2 regions of the Mesorhizobium sp. IMUNJ 23033 genome follow, and region 1 is predicted to be linked to the other one. Evidence: riboswitches for the same ligand, from Rfam matches in the RefSeq annotation. Region 1 holds a riboswitch; the other holds the start of a gene.

Region 1 (7,673 bases):
CTTCGCAATTGGCGCCACCGCTTGGCTGGACCTCGGCGGGCGTCTGCGTCTGGGCTATGGCGGCGCCACATCCGACGCCGAGTGCGAGCATGCTTGTGATCAGAAGATGTTTCATCAAAAGTCTCCTCGAAAGTGTCGTCCCTTCGTTGGGTTAACTTCGACTCGTGGCCTTTGTTCCGGGCTGATCTGCCCCTGCCGGCAAAGCGGAACTGTCGCGTCGAGGAGCCGAAAAATGGGAGGAACAAGCCCCATGCGATGGCGTTTACGACTGAGGCGACCCGGTCGCGAATGGCTTCAGGCCGCGTGGCGCAAGTGGCCGCTGCAACGAAAGGAGACGATCATGAGACTGCATCTTGCAACCGCCGCCGCCGGCCTTCTGTTGTTCGCTGGAGTGGGCGCCGCTGCTGCCCAGGACGTCATCATTCAGCCTGAGCAGGAAACCGTGATTCGGGAATATGTGCAGAAGAAACCACTGGCATCCATCAAGATTCCCGGCGTGGAGCTCAATGTCGGTACCGCACTTCCCGACACGGTCGAACTCCATGAAGTCCCCAATGTCAAATACCGCTATGTCGTCGTCGACAATCAGACCGTGCTTGTCGATCCCGGCACACGCAAGATCGTGAAGATCATTCAGTAACCCGCATCGCACGGCTCACCGCTTGCCGGAGCGGTGGGCCGGTCCGCCCCGTATTATCTCGTGACTAGTATGAGCAGGTACAAGCAGGAACCTTCCTCGGAATCACGCGTTGCCGCGTCTGACTTCGTGCTGCCTTATTGATAGGCAGCATGGGCCAGCGAAGCGGCGAGGCGGCGAAATGGGCTGGGGAGGAGGCAAGGTATTATGTCGAAGCGTGAAATCGGAACGTCCCCCGCATTGGGGATGCGGGTCGCTGACCTCAGGGCCAGGATGCGCAGCGCAAGCATCACCGAGCATGAGATGAGAACCTTCCAGAAGGTCGCGGCCATCATGGGTGATGGCGAAGGCTCCTTACGCATCGATGCCGACGACCTGATTGCGGCGTCCTTCGTTGCCCAAGGGGCGGGCGATCACTCCCTGAATTGACAATCCGCCGGCCGGAACCGGTCGAATCAAAAAAAATCGCGCATACGGTCTGTCGAGTATCAGCGCAGGTAAGGGCGCTGATACTCGACGTCCGCACGCGTGCCGTCAGCTGTGGCCAACAAAGGCCGGGACGCGCTCGACGTCGTCCTTCACCAGACCAGCCGCCAGGCTGATCTGGCCGACGAACACCAGTGCGTTGAAGACAAGCCCGACGATCACGGCCAAGGGTATCTGCCACGCCGGCATGCCGGTGCGCGGGGCCTGGAGCGCGATTCGCAGGCTGGCGCGCCAGGATGCCGAAGCCCAGCGGCGCATGGCCTTGAAAACGCGCCGTGGCCGCGAGGCGGATTTCAGCGCGGCATATTTGCGGTCCGCGTCGCGGCCGGTGACCAGCGCGCGCCACAACAGGAAGCGCCAGCCGCGCGGCGGATAGTGGCTGGCCAGCGCCTCGGCCTTGACCAGGTCGTGGCCTTCCGCTCGCAGTTGCCGGTCGAGCAGCGTGCACGACACCTTGAAGCCGTTGTTGTTCGGAAATGGATGGCTGGCGAGCCAGCTTCGCTGGATGGCGCAATTGTTGGCGTTCATGGCGCGCTTGGCGGCAAAGCGCCGATCATGGTCGCGAAGCGGAAAGATCCATAGCAGCGCGAATGTCCGCGAGGCAAAGTCGTCATGCTCGAGATAGGTGTGGCCGTTCACGGCGACGGTCCGCGGGTCCTGGAACGGCTTCAGCAGGGCCGGCAGCCAGCCTGACTGGGCGACGGTGTCGGAATCGCAGAGCACGACGATGTCGCCCGTCGCCTGGGCGATCCCCTCGTTCTTCAGCTCGTAATAGCGCCCGCCGGGCAAGGCGCAGAAGCCGAGCGTCACGTCCCGCGCAAGCTCCGGCGCCGCGTCTTCGATCTGGCGGCGCAACAGCGGTGTGTCGCCGGCCTCTCCGGCATGAACGAAAATCACCTGTCTGGCGACGTATCCCAGGCGTGCCGCGGCCCTGACCTCGCGCGAAAGCGCGGCGAGGCCGGCGCCGACCTCGTCCCAGTCGATCGTGCCAGCATTTTCCATTTCGACAATGATCGAATAGCTTTCGCGTTGCATGAACTGGCCCGCTTGCATTTCCCTCGGCGCGTGCACCCATAGCTGACTGCGCCGGATTTTGCAGCCCCTTGCCGAGCCGTCGCAATGTTCGCTTTGCCGCGGTTGGAACCAATCGCCGCCGACATCCTTTCCCGAAGGACAAGCCTTGCAGGAAAGGAGTTGGAACCATGAAACCACTCTTGCCATGCGCTTTGTTGCTGGCGCTCGCCGGACCGGCGGCCGCGCAGACCGACGACCAGATGAACGCCCCGACGCCGGGCGGACCGTGCCAGGCCGAGCCGCAAGGTCAGAACGACGGCCAGAAGCCGTCGACGACCAGTGGCGGCAATGGCGGCCTGACCGGCAAGCTCGAACCTTGCGGCGGCGTGCTGCAGCCGCCGCCCACCGGCGACCAGGGCATGGCCCAGCCGGCGCCGAATGAGGGCAGGACGCCTGTGATCAGGCCCGACGAGGTGCCGGCGCAGCCGCCGAAGCAATAGCAACGGGCCCCAAGTCACGGCACGGGGCGATTCCGCTCAGCTCGGCTGCGCACGCTTCTCGTCTTGGCTTGCCGCAGCGCGGTGACGGGATCGACGCCTGTCCACACTATGCCTGCTGCTTCGGCAAAGCCCATGAAGGCCCGCCGCGCCTGGTCGGCCGTGAGATGTCCGGCGCGCGCCGCCTCGCAGGCCCTGATGGCGGTGGCGTAGACCGGACCGCGCCGCGCCGCCGGCCATTCCTTCAGAAAATTCTGCATCTCGGCCAGCGAAGCGATTTCGCGCTTGAAGCCGGCACCGACGGCAATTGTCAGCGGAGCACGGAAAGGCATGTCGTTCATGTGGAGAACCTCCTGATGGACCGGCCCTTCAATGCAAATTGGGCCGGTCCGGTTCCCAGCGGGATCCGGCGAGGCGCAAGGTGGCTTTGCCAATGGCCGGGACCGACAAACGATCGCCTGGGATGCGGCCATCGCGTCGTCTCTCGCACGCAAAGGCGAGGGCAGAGAGCCGCAAAACCATAGATCAATTAGTCCCGACTTACGGAACAACAGCGTTGTGGCGGCGTTTGCCTTCAGAGCTCGCCACTTATCGACCTGTGGATGTTTCCGTTAAGGCGGAGGCGAGGGCGAAGCTCGCCAACACGAAACAGGAGAGAACGATGAGAACCCTGATTCCTTCCGCCGCCGCGCTGCTTCTTTTTGCAGGCGTCGGTGTCGCTGCCGCTGAGGATGTGATTGTTACAACCCAGCCGCAGGCCGTCGTGGTCACGCCCGAACAAAGGACGGACATCCGCGAATATGTGCACAAGCACCCACTGGCTTCGATCAGCCTTCTCGGCGTCGAGCTTAACGTCGGCTCTATCCTGCCCGACACTGTAGAGCTTCGGGAAGTTCCCGACACTCAATACAGATACACGGTCGTGGGCGATCACACCGTGCTGGTCGACCCCGGCACGCGCAGGGTCGTCGAAGTCATTGAGTGATGCATGATACCTGTCCCGCCGTCTTCGGGAGGAGACGGCGGGCAACGGGTTTGTTCAAAGGAGCATTCCCATGTTGCCGCATGTCGAGACCCCCAATTCCACCAATGTCGCGGCCTGTTGCGACAAGCTGCTGGCCGAGCGAAGCACCAGCTTGCTGTCGATGAAGGAGGCGATCGATGAGCTGCGCCGGCGCACCGGCACAGAGCGCTCCGACGCCGATCTCGCCGGGCTGATTACCAAGAAGGCGGCATTGCTGGGTGTCGCGGTCCTGTCCAACGACCACTAAAGGAAATCGCGGCGTCGAGCGTGTCTACGCCCCAAGACGCCGGTCGAAATATCCGCTAATGTTTTGCCGGGATTTGGACCCATCCGATTTGGACCCAACCACGGAGGCGACAGTGACGGACGACAGGCAGGAACGCATTCGCCAGCGGGCGCACGAAATCTGGGAACAGGCCGGGCGGCCCGAGGGCTCGGACATGCAACATTGGGACCAGGCGACAGCCGAGATCGACGGAGCGGCGAAGCCGAAAACCAAGGCTGCGCCGAAGAAGGCTGCGGCCGCCAAGTCAGCCAAACCGGCAGCCGCCAAGGCCAAGGCACCCGCCAAGGCCGCCAAGCCAAAAGCCAAGGGCTGAGCGCCGGCCACGAAATCTCTCTTCAATGACCCATGGGAAATGGATGCGGCGCGGCAGCGCCGTCTCCGGTAGAGATTGGCTGCGTTCATGGAACCTGCATTGTCGCCCCGTCACGCCGAGATTGCAGCTTAAGGAAATTAGAATAGTCTAATTAGTTTCGTGACAGCCAGCGCGCGTTAGTTAAATACACCCAGTAAAAGTCAGGTTGCTACTCCGATCGCGCCGTAGAGCAGGGCCATGCGCCGCCGCCATTCCCCGCGCGGCGACGGCCCGACCGGCGGGAACCTTTAGGCGTCGCTAATGTTGTGCTTCCAGCACCAATTTTGGGCGAAGGAGCACGTCATGAATAATATCATTTGGCTGGTCGGGGCCGTTGTAATCGTCATCGCGATCCTGAGTTTTCTCGGTCTGAGATAGGCTTGGCTCCCCAACGGGCTCCGGCCCGGCCGCGCCGGCCGATTGCGGCTGATCACTCCCGCTTCAGCGGCAAACGAACCCACTGGCCCCGCGGCCAGTGGGTTTGCATTCCCGGCCAGACCGACAGCTTTCCGCCGCTCGGCCCTCACGCATCCCAGGCATCGCTGGAGAGCGCAAAGCGGATGCCGGCCGCCGTCATGGCGAGTTCGCATTCGGTGATTGCCCGCAGGTTGCGCAGATAGCGCGCCACGGTCTGCGGCAGCCAGCCGGCACAGGCATCGACATAGGCGCGGCTGTGGACCAGCGTGCCGGTCGACAGCCGCTCCTCTTTTTCGGCGATGACTTTCAGATACTGGCGGATGAAGCGGATGTCCTCCGCGATATCCTGGCTGGCCATGCGCCAGGCGCCGGCGAGGCGCTGCCTCTGGTCGGTCGTTGCGGGAGAAAAGAGCGGGCGGGAGAGATCGGCGAAGGCGGCGTGATTTGCGGTGTTCAAGGATATCCCCTCAAAGAGAAGATATCGTACTTTACGTACGAATACTGGTCAAGTGCAATTCGTACAATATGAACGAAAGAGATGGATAGAAACCATCGGAATGCCGGCGCCTCAGGCGAGCCGCATTGGAAATCCTTCGAGCTGCGCGCCAATATCGGCAAGCGCCCTCCCGAGGATCTGGCCGACCATATCATGCCTGTCCGGATCGAGCAGGTGCAGGCCTTTCCGGAGCGCGTCGCGCCAGCTGTCGCCCCTGTTCCATGCTTCCGCGAACACGAAGGCGAGGTCATCCTGCCGGCGTGTGGCGTCAAGCGCCTTGACCAGCTGGCTCGCCTGATGGAGGTCCTTTTCCCGCTTCGCTGCGGCGCTTTGCCGGCGTGAAGCGACGATCAGCTTGTGGACGGCGTAGCGCTCGGGCGAGGGCACCAGCACGGGCACGCCCGAGCGGTGCAGGAGCACCGTTCTGACGGGGTCGCGGATGAGAAAATCCAGGAACCGCAAAGGCTGCGCGGAGACGCCTCCCAGCGACGGCATCGGGCTTGCGTGATCCGCATGGTCGTCGCTGCCCCGGTTCGGAGTGAGGAATTCGACCTTGTAGCGGGAAGCGTTCTCGAACTGTGTGGTCCGTCCGGCGTCTGTTCGGTGTGGAACCTGACGAAATGTCGGATCGATTGCCTTGAGCACCTCAATGACCGGCGGCAGACTGTCGTCCACTTCGGCCGAGACGGAATGAAATTGAGCGAAGTCTACGTCGCCTGTCTGCAGCGAGGCACCAGGCAGCCGCACGCCAAGATGCCCGGCATAGGTCTGGAAGGCGACCGTTCCGACCAAAACGGCGCGCAGGCGAAAGAGTCCGGCCTTCTCCAGGGCTTCGACCACTTCGCCGGTGAATGTGTCAGGCGCGGTCAAGCCGGCGTCGCGCACGAGGCTGGAAACCAGCTTGCGGCGGCTCTTGAGGTCGCTCTTGATCTCCTTGAAGGCGGCGACCCGTTTTGCGATCTCGGGGTCTTCGGCCGGGCCGACGTATCGCCTTGTCTTCGTCGGGCGGGTTTCCTCGAAGTACCAGTAGTCGCGGCCCTTTACCGGAACGCGGACGAAGTTGCCCGCCGTCGAGAAATAGGTCTCGAACGAGGCATCCAGGCTACGCTGCACGAGTTCGGCGTACATCGTGCGATAGGCGAGATCGATCGTTTTCATGGCTAGCACTCCGATCATGCGCCTTCCGTTATAAGAATTTGTCAGTTTTCTTATAACTGCGCGCTATCCAGCTGAATTTCAAGGATGTTATAAGAAAATGGTGAAAATCTTATAACGCGGAGCGTTGAAACCGATCTCCCCCAAGCGGGAGACTGTCAAAACCTGGCCCAACACACATTCGCGTCACGCCTCGACAAACCCTCTTCCCCAATTCGCCGAACAGTGCTTTAACCCCGGCATCCACAGGGGTGCTCCGTACGGTCGGGGCTGAGACGGGGGCGGCAAGCCCACAGACCCTAAAAGCTGATCTGGGTAATACCAGCGGAGCGAGGCGGGCTATGTTTTCTGGCGCACAGATTTCCCTCTATCCCATGGCCGATGATTTCGTCGGCGTCATCCTTGGCGCGCTTGGCGCGCTCGATCCGTATCGCGATCGGCTGAGGATCGAGACCGACGACATCTCGACCTTGCTGGTCGGGCCGCCCGAAGTGCTGTTCCCGGCGATGCGCGACTTGTTCGTCGCGGCTTCCGCCAGCGGCAAGCACTGCGTGCTGTCAGCGGCGATCTCGCGCGGCTGCCCGGGCGAGCCCGACGATCCGATCTGCCGCTCCGACGAGGTCGGCGGCCCCGTCATTCCGCTCGACGAGCGCAAGGTTGCCGCCATCCGCGCCGTGCAGGCCACCGCCGTGACCGGTCAGGCGACGGCGGCGCAATTCTCGCTCTATGTGATGGGCACTGGCGACCACATGGACGAGATCTATGGCTGCATCGACTTCCTCAAACAGTCCGGCGTCTACGAGCGCTCCAAGCATTTCTGCACCAAATTGCGCGGCGATGCCGGTGCCATCTTCGCCACGCTGAACGAAGCCTTCTGCCGCTTCGGGCCGGGCGCCGGCCACGTAACCCTCGACGTCACCGTGTCGGCCAACAGCCCGTCCGCTGTCTGAGCCATAGCGCTCGCCGCCGTCGAGGATATTTCCGTGGCTGTTCCGTCCGTCCCGTTGTCTGGAGGAGATACCTCTGGCCCTTCCCCACGAGGGGGGAGATCAGCTGTCTCGTCGGCCATCGCCAGGGCTGCACCGGCTGCCGTCTCGGTCGGGCTGCTGTTCGCTGCGTGGGAGCTCTATGCCCGCTATGGCGGCGTTAGGCCGACGGTGTTGCCGGCGCCCTCGCGCGTCTTAGGACAGGCGTGGGAGAATCGCGAGGCGCTGATGGACAATGCCATCCCGACCATCCGCGCCACTCTTGCCGGCTTTGCCTGCTCGCTCTCCGCCGCCTTCCTTTTCTCGGCGCTGGTCGACTTCTG
Region 2 (7,673 bases), on a different contig from region 1:
TCACCGCCTCGATTTTCTTCGGCAGCGATTCCAGCGCGAATTTCTGCTTGAACGAGAGTTTCTTGGCCGGAGCTTTCGGAGCCGCGGGTTCTGACCTAGCTGTGGCCGGCGCTTCGCCAGCGTCCTTCGGCCTCGCCTTGCGGTCTTCCAGCCTGGTGCCGCCGCGCTGCGCCAGCATGTCGGAATAGCCGCCGGCATATTCGATCCAGCGGCCGCCGCCGTCAGGCGCAATCACGCTGGTCACGGTGCGGTCGAGGAAATCGCGATCGTGGCTGACCAGGATGACAGTGCCAGCAAAACCGGCGACCAATTCCTGCAGCAGTTCCAGCGTCTCCATGTCGAGATCGTTGGTCGGCTCATCGAGCACCAGAAGGTTCGCCGGCCGCGCCAGCACGCGAGCCAGCAGCAGGCGTGCCCGCTCGCCGCCGGAAAGCTCGCGCACCGGCGTGCGCGCCTGCTCCGGCTTGAACAGGAAGTCCTTCATGTAGGAGACGACGTGGCGCTGCTCGCCATTGACGACGAGATTTTCGCCGCGCCCGTCGGTGAGGTAATGCGCCAGCGTCTCGGCCGGGTCGACGGCCTCGCGCTTCTGGTCGAGCGTGGCGATCTCCAGATTGACGCCAAGCCGGATCGAGCCGGCATCCGGTGCCAGCTCGCCGGTCAGCATCTTCAGAAGTGTCGTCTTGCCGGCGCCGTTCGGTCCGACCAGACCAACGCGATCACCGCGCTGGATCCGGGTCGAAAAGCCTTTGACCACGGTGAGGTCACCAAAACTCTTCTCGATGTTCCTGGCCTCGATCACCAGCTTGCCGGATTCAGCGGCGTCGCTGGCCACCAGGGTCGCCGTGCCCTCGGCGCCGCGATGGCCGCGAAAGCGCTGGCGCATGGTTTGCAGCTCGCCAAGCCGGCGCATGTTGCGCTTGCGCCGCGCCGTCACGCCGTAGCGCAGCCAGTGCTCCTCACGCACGATCTGGCGGCCGAGCTTGTGCTGCTCGCGCTCTTCCTCTTCCAGCACCTGGTCGCGCCATTCCTCGAAATGACCAAAGCCCTTGTCGAGCCGGCGGGTCTGGCCACGGTCGAGCCAGACGGTGGCGCGCGAGACGCGCTCGAGAAAACGACGGTCGTGGGAGATGAGGATCAGCGCCGACGAGGTGCGGGCAAGCTCCTCCTCCAGCCATTCGATCACCGACAGGTCAAGATGGTTGGTCGGCTCATCAAGCAGCAAAATGTCGGGCTCGGGCGCCATGACGCGGGCAAGGGCTGCGCGGCGCGCCTCGCCGCCGGAGAGATCGTTCGGCTTCTCTTCGCCGGTGAGGCCAAGGTGTTCCATCAGATAGGTGGCGCGGTAGGGATCGTCGGCGGGCCCCAGTCCCGCCTCGACATAGGCGCGAACGTTGGCGAAATCGTCCATGTCGGGCATTTGCGGCAGATAGCGCACGGTCGCCGAGGGCTGGCGGAACACTTCGCCATCCTGCGGCTCGATCATTCCAGCAGCGATCTTCAGCAGCGTCGACTTGCCGGAGCCGTTGCGGCCGACCAGCGCGATCTTGTCGCCGGCCGAGGCACTGAGTTCGGCGCCGTCAAGCAGCGGCGTGCCGCCGAAGGTGAGCTTGACCCCGTCGAGATTGAGAAGCGGCGGGGCCATGATCAGCTTTCAGGCAAGGGGTAGGGGTGGGCAAGCAGCAGCGCACGGCCGCTGCCCAAGGCGATTTCGAGGCGGCCCTTGACCTCGTTGGAAATGGTCAGCGACGAGCCGAACGCAACTTCGACATGGTCGAGCGGCCATTTGGCGCCAGTGACGCTCAAGCCGGCAAGGTCGGAGAAGCCGAGCACCGAAAACAGCGTGCCGTCGGCGTAGCTGAAACCGGCTTTTCCAGGCAAAAGCGGGATGCCTTCCTGTGCGCCGCTGGTCAAAAGCACATCCATCCCGCCTTCGGCCAGGCGCACCGCGAGGGCTAGGTGCAGGAAGGCGTGGTCGGCACGCTTGCCGCCGAAGGCGCCGGCGAGAACCAGGCTGGTGGCGCCGCGTTCGAGTGCGGCTGATATCGCCAGTTCGCCGTCGGTCTGGTCTTTCTCGGGCGGAAACACCTGGCGCGGCACGGCGGCCAGATCGTCCGGCAAATCCGCCGGCACGGAATCGAAATCGCCGACCCAGAGTTCGGGCATCACTCCCAGCATCCGAGCATGGCCGATGCCGGCGTCGGCGGCGATGACGCGCGTGCCCTCGATCTGGCGGTCGAGCAGTGGCGTGCGGATGAGATCGCCGCCAAGCAGGATGGTGAATGTGCTCATATCTCGTGGCCCTTACCAGCCCTGCCTGCGAAACGGAAGGCCGGGCCTCACGTGCGTCGCGTCTTTGGGCAACATGCACTGGATCCCCGGCAAAGTTCCGCTTGCACGCCACATCGGCCGGGCCTATGTGTCGAAACGCTCTAACGGGGTGCCGGACGCGATCTTCGCGGACCGGCTGAGAGGCAAACCAGCCAACCCGCTGAACCTGATCCGGTTTGTACCGGCGGAGGGATTAGACGTTTCGGACAACCCGACGCCTCAATTCCTTTCAACACGAACGAAGGAGGCGCCGATGCGCACGCTTTTATACGCACTGATCTCAGCAATCACCCTGGCTGTTACTGCACCCGCGCAAGCGCAGGACAAGCTCACCGTCTACACCTATGAGAGTTTCACCGCCGAGTGGGGTCCGGGTCCGTTGGTGAAGAAGGAATTCGAGGCCGAATGCGGCTGCACCCTCGACTTCGTCTCGGTCGCCGACGGCGTGGCGCTGCTCAACCGCGTCAAGCTCGAAGGGGCCTCGACCAAGGCCGACATCGTACTCGGCCTCGACACCAACCTGACGGCCGAAGCCAAGGCCACCGGCCTGTTCGCGCCGCATGGCGCGGTGTCCGATGTCAACGTGCCGGGCGGCTGGAGCGACGACACCTTCGTGCCGTTCGACTATGGCTATTTCGCCGTCGTCTACGATACCGAAAAGCTAAAAGTGCCGCCGAAGAGCCTGAAGGAACTGGTCGAAGGCGATGCAACCGACAAGATCGTCATCCAGGATCCGCGCACCTCGACACCGGGCCTCGGCCTGCTGCTCTGGGTCAAGTCGGTCTATGGCGACAAGGCGCCGGAGGCCTGGGCCAAGCTCAAGTCGAAGGTGCTGACAGTGACGCCGGGCTGGAGCGAGGCATACGGCCTGTTCACCAAGGGCGAAGCGCCGATGGTGCTGTCCTACACGACGTCGCCGGCCTACCACATGGTCGCCGAAAACACCGAGCGCTACCAGGCGGCGTCTTTCGAGGAAGGCGAGTATCTGCAGATCGAGGTTGCCGGCATCACTACGACCGGCGCCAAGAACCCGCTGGCGGAAAAGTTCATGGCCTTCATGACCGGACCGAAGTTCCAGAATGTCATTCCCGAGACCAACTGGATGTACCCGGCCGGCAAGACCGACAAGCCGCTCAACCCGGCCTTCGACAGACTGGTCAAGCCAACCAAGACCTTGCTGTTCAGTCCGGAGGAGGTCGCGGCCAACCGCAAGGTCTGGGTGGATGAATGGCTGGCGGTGATGAGCAAGTAGGGGTCGGGATGGTACCGGCGCGTTCGACCGATCCCCGCATCACCGCCGGCATCGTCGCGCTTTCGGCAATAGCGCTACTGATCGGCGGCGCGTTCGCCGGGCTCATCCTCGAAGGCGCACGCGACCTCTCCGGCGCTGCGTCCGCCTTCGATCCCTATCTCCTGCGCGTCGCCCGCTTCACGCTGTGGCAAGCGGCTCTCTCGACGCTGCTTTCCGTCGTGCCGGCGCTGTTCGTGGCGCGCGCCCTGTCGCGGCATCCGCGCTTTTTCGGCCGCGGCCTGATCCTGCAGCTCTTCGCCCTGCCGCTGGCACTGCCGGCCATCGTCGCTGCGCTCGGCATCCTGGCGCTCTACGGCAATGCCGGCTATTTCGCCGGCATTCTTGGCAGCCGGAATTGGCCGGGCATCTACGGGCTGTCAGGCATTCTCGTCGCCCATGTCTTCTTCAACCTGCCTTTGGCCACAAGGCTGTTCCTGGAGGCGCTGGGGACGGTGCCGGCCGACCAATGGCGGCTGGCGAGTCAGCTCGGCATGGGCGCAAGACCCGCCTTCCGGCTGATCGAATGGCCGGCGCTGCGCGCGGCACTCCCCGGTATTGCCGGGCTTGTCTTCATGCTCTGCATCACCTCCTTCACCATCGTGCTGACGTTGGGCGGCGGGCCGGCCGCCACGACGCTGGAGGTCGCCATCTACCAGGCGCTGCGCTTCGATTTCGATCCCGCGCGGACCGTAACGCTGACATTTCTGCAGATCGCGCTCACCTTCGTCGTCGTGCTGGCCTTGATGCGGCTCGGCGTCAACACGGTTGGCGATGCCAATCTGCCGGTGGCGCCGCGACGGTATCTTTCCGCCGGCATGGCCGAGACCGCGTTGAACGTCACCTTGATCGGTCTGGCCTTGCTGTTCGTCGCCGGGCCGATGGCCGCGACGTTGGCCGCCGGGCTTGGCGCCGATCTCGGCCGGTTGGCGGGCGAGGCTGCCGTGCGACAGGCGACGGTGACCAGCGTCGTGCTTGCCTTGCTCTCGGCGGTTCTTGCGGTGGCGCTGTCGTTGTCGCTCATCATGGCGCGGCGAGCACTCGCGCTGATGCGCGGCGTCGGTCCTCGGACGCTGCTCGAACATGCCACCGACACCGGCGCCGGCTTTGTGCTGGTCGTGCCGCCCATCGTCGTCGGCGCCGGCTGGTTCCTGCTGTTGAGTGCGATCAGCGACGTCTTTGCCGTCGCGCCTGTCATGGTCGTTGCCGTCAACGCGGTGATGGCAATGCCCTTCGCCATCCGTGCCGTGCGTCCCGCCTATGATGCGGCGAGCGAACGGCACGAACGGCTTTGCGCGCAACTTGGCATCTCAGGCTGGAGCCGGCTCATTCTGGTCGACTGGCCGTCGCTCAGGCGGCCTCTGGCCACAGCCTTCGCCTTCGCCATGGCCTTGTCGCTCGGCGACCTCGGCGTCATCGCGCTGTTCGGCAGCGATTCAGTGCAGACCTTGCCTTATCTTTTGCTGGCGCGCATGGGCAGTTACCGGACCGCGGACGCCGCCGGCTTGGCCTTGCTGCTCGGCATGGTTTGCCTGGCGCTCGTGCTTGTCGCAGACCGGCTGGGGCGGGGAGAACGAGCATGACGCCCACCCATGATGGCGCCGACGTGAAACACGGGGCAGCAGTGCGGCTGGACAATGTTTCGTTCAGCTACGGCGAGGCGTCGTTTCTCTTCAATGTCCAGTTTGCCGCTTCCAGGATCACCGCCATCATGGGGCCAAGCGGCTCCGGAAAATCGACGCTGCTCAATCTGGTGGCCGGTTTCGAGGCGCCAGGGTCGGGCCGCGTGCTGATCGGCGAGGCGGAAGTCAGCGCCGCTCCGCCTTCGGTCCGGCCAGTGTCGATGGTGTTCCAGGAAAACAATCTGTTTGCCCATCTCCCGGTGGAGCGCAATGTCGGGCTCGGCCGCTCGCCGTCGCTCGGCCTAAGCGGCGCCGACCGCGAGGCGATCGCCGGGGCACTCCAGCGCGTCGGCCTTGCCGGCAAGGAAAACCGCCTGCCGCGCGAGCTCTCCGGTGGCGAGCGGCAGCGCGTCGCACTTGCCCGCGTGCTGGTGCGCGACCGGCCGGTGCTTCTGCTCGACGAGCCATTCGCCTCCCTCGGACCGGCCCTGCGCGACGACATGCTGGATCTTTTGGCCAGTGTCCATGCCGAGCGGAAGATGACGGTTCTGTTCGTCACCCACCAGCCCGAAGATGCGCGCCGCATCGGCCAAGATATGGTGTTTCTCGACAATGGCGCGGTCGCCGCGGCGGGGACGGCGGCCGATTTCTTCGACGGCGCTGGACCGGAAGCCTTCCGGCGCTATATCGGCTCGGGACCGGTCAACACCGGATCACGAGATATTGCCCGGAAGCGGACATAATTTACGGCCAAACCGGGTTTGGACGATGCGGCGTTTGCTTGCCTTGACCAGAGGAGTGTGGCTAGGTCCGGCCATACTGGTCCGGCATAGGCCGTGATTTGCCGCAAACAACAGAAGGGACGCCGATCTGCCGACCGGCAAGGACAGACTGTTGATGAAGCCGCTGGCGCGATTCCTTGCGCTGGCCGGCTTGGCCGTGGCGCTGGCAAGCTGCCAGATGTTCACGCCGCCGGATGTGCAGGAATCCGGTTTCCAGCCGTCCGACAGGCCCGTCACCGTCGACAATGTCGTCGCCAACAGCAAGCTCGCCGAGATGGCGAAGGCGCAGCATCCGCGCATCCTCGCCACCTATGGCGGCGAATATTCCGATCCCAAGCTCGAGCGTATGGTGGCCAAGGTCGTCGGCAGCCTGACCGTGGTGTCTGCCAATCCGACCCAGACCTATCGCATCACCATCCTAAATTCGCCCAACGTCAACGCCTTCGCGCTGCCTGGCGGCTATCTCTACGTCACGCGCGGCCTGCTGGCACTGGCCAATGATTCGGCCGAGCTTGCCGCCGTCATCGCGCACGAGATGGGCCACGTCACCGCCAATCACGGCCTGCAGCGGCAGCAGCTGGAGGCCGAGGAAGGGCTGGCGACCAAGGTCGTCTCCGATGTGCTCGGCGACAGCCCGACCGCCAAGGCCGCACTCATCCGCGGCAAGCTCAGGCTTGCGCAGTTCTCGCGCAACCAGGAGCTCGAAGCAGATGCCATCGGCATCAAGTCGGTCGGCGAGGCGGGTTATGATCCTTACGCCGCCGGCCGCTTCCTGCAGTCGATGTCGGCCTATACCGATTTCCGCTCGATCAGCGGCGCCACCGATGCCAGCCTCGACTTCCTGGCGACGCACCCCAACACGCCGCAGCGCATCGACCTGGCACAGCGGCATGCCCGTCAGTTCGGCCCGCCGGGCGTTGGCACGCGCGACCGCGATGCTTTCCTCGCCGGCATAGACGGCCTGCTTTACGGCGATACGCCGGAAGAAGGCTATGTGCGCGGCCAGACCTTCCTGCATCCTGGCCTCGGCGTGTCGTTCACCGTGCCCGACGGCTTCGTCATCGACAATTCGGCCGCCGCCGTGACGGCGACCGGCCCGGGCGACATGGCGATCCGCTTCGACGGCGTTTCGATCGACAAGAACCGCCCGCTGACCGACTATATCCGCAGCGGCTGGGTGGCCGGTCTCGACGATGCGAGCGTGAAGCAGGAAACCATCAACGGCAACGAGGCGGCGACAGCGCATGCCGGCGCCGACGGCTGGCAGTTCGACATCGCGGTGATCCGCGCCGGCGGCCAGGTCTACCGGCTGCTGACGGCGGCACCCTCGGCCAGCACCACGCTCGATCCGGTGGCGCGCTCGGTGAGCGGCTCGTTCCGCATCCTCAGCGCGGCCGAGAAGGCGGCGCTGAAGCCGCTGCATATCCGCGTCGTCACCGTGCAGGCGGGGCAGACCATGGGCTCGCTCGCCGCGCAGATGGTCGGCGTCGACCGCAAGCTCGACCTGTTTAGGGTGCTCAACGCGATGTCGCCGGGCGCCGCCGTTTCGACCGGCGACAAGGTCAAGATCGTCACAGATAGATAAGGTTCAGGACGGCAAGGTTCAGGCGGCTGTCGCCATGAATTCGGGGTTCTGCTCGACCAGCGCAA

The links. A riboswitch is a leader RNA that binds a small molecule or an ion and turns the genes downstream of it on or off. The one in region 1 is predicted to bind thiamine pyrophosphate.
Region 2: another riboswitch for thiamine pyrophosphate. It lies ahead of thiB (thiamine ABC transporter substrate binding subunit); the one in region 1 lies ahead of ACFX5Q_RS26655 (YkoF family thiamine/hydroxymethylpyrimidine-binding protein).

The regions. Positions count from the first base shown of each region.
Region 1 is NZ_JBJACT010000029.1:86,137-93,809, forward strand. Features, by position in the region: gene ACFX5Q_RS26600 (DUF1236 domain-containing protein) at 1-115, opposite strand, end outside; gene ACFX5Q_RS26605 (DUF1236 domain-containing protein) at 341-640, shown strand; gene ACFX5Q_RS26610 (hypothetical protein) at 845-1,066, shown strand; gene ACFX5Q_RS26615 (glycosyltransferase family 2 protein) at 1,172-2,158, opposite strand; gene ACFX5Q_RS26620 (hypothetical protein) at 2,326-2,637, shown strand; gene ACFX5Q_RS26625 (DUF982 domain-containing protein) at 2,652-2,975, opposite strand; gene ACFX5Q_RS26630 (DUF1236 domain-containing protein) at 3,296-3,619, shown strand; gene ACFX5Q_RS26635 (hypothetical protein) at 3,690-3,905, shown strand; gene ACFX5Q_RS26640 (DUF2934 domain-containing protein) at 4,018-4,257, shown strand; gene ACFX5Q_RS26645 (hypothetical protein) at 4,820-5,170, opposite strand; gene ACFX5Q_RS26650 (GSU2403 family nucleotidyltransferase fold protein) at 5,282-6,367, opposite strand; TPP riboswitch at 6,602-6,715, shown strand; gene ACFX5Q_RS26655 (YkoF family thiamine/hydroxymethylpyrimidine-binding protein) at 6,706-7,314, shown strand; gene ACFX5Q_RS26660 (ABC transporter permease) at 7,432-7,673, shown strand, end outside.
Region 2 is NZ_JBJACT010000031.1:2,624-10,296, forward strand. Features, by position in the region: gene ACFX5Q_RS27355 (ABC-F family ATP-binding cassette domain-containing protein) at 1-1,645, opposite strand, end outside; gene ACFX5Q_RS27360 (thiamine diphosphokinase) at 1,648-2,292, opposite strand; TPP riboswitch at 2,427-2,541, shown strand; gene thiB (thiamine ABC transporter substrate binding subunit) at 2,585-3,583, shown strand; gene thiP (thiamine/thiamine pyrophosphate ABC transporter permease) at 3,592-5,202, shown strand; gene thiQ (thiamine ABC transporter ATP-binding protein) at 5,199-5,984, shown strand; gene ACFX5Q_RS27380 (M48 family metalloprotease) at 6,139-7,608, shown strand; gene ACFX5Q_RS27385 (RNA polymerase factor sigma-32) at 7,627-7,673, opposite strand, start outside.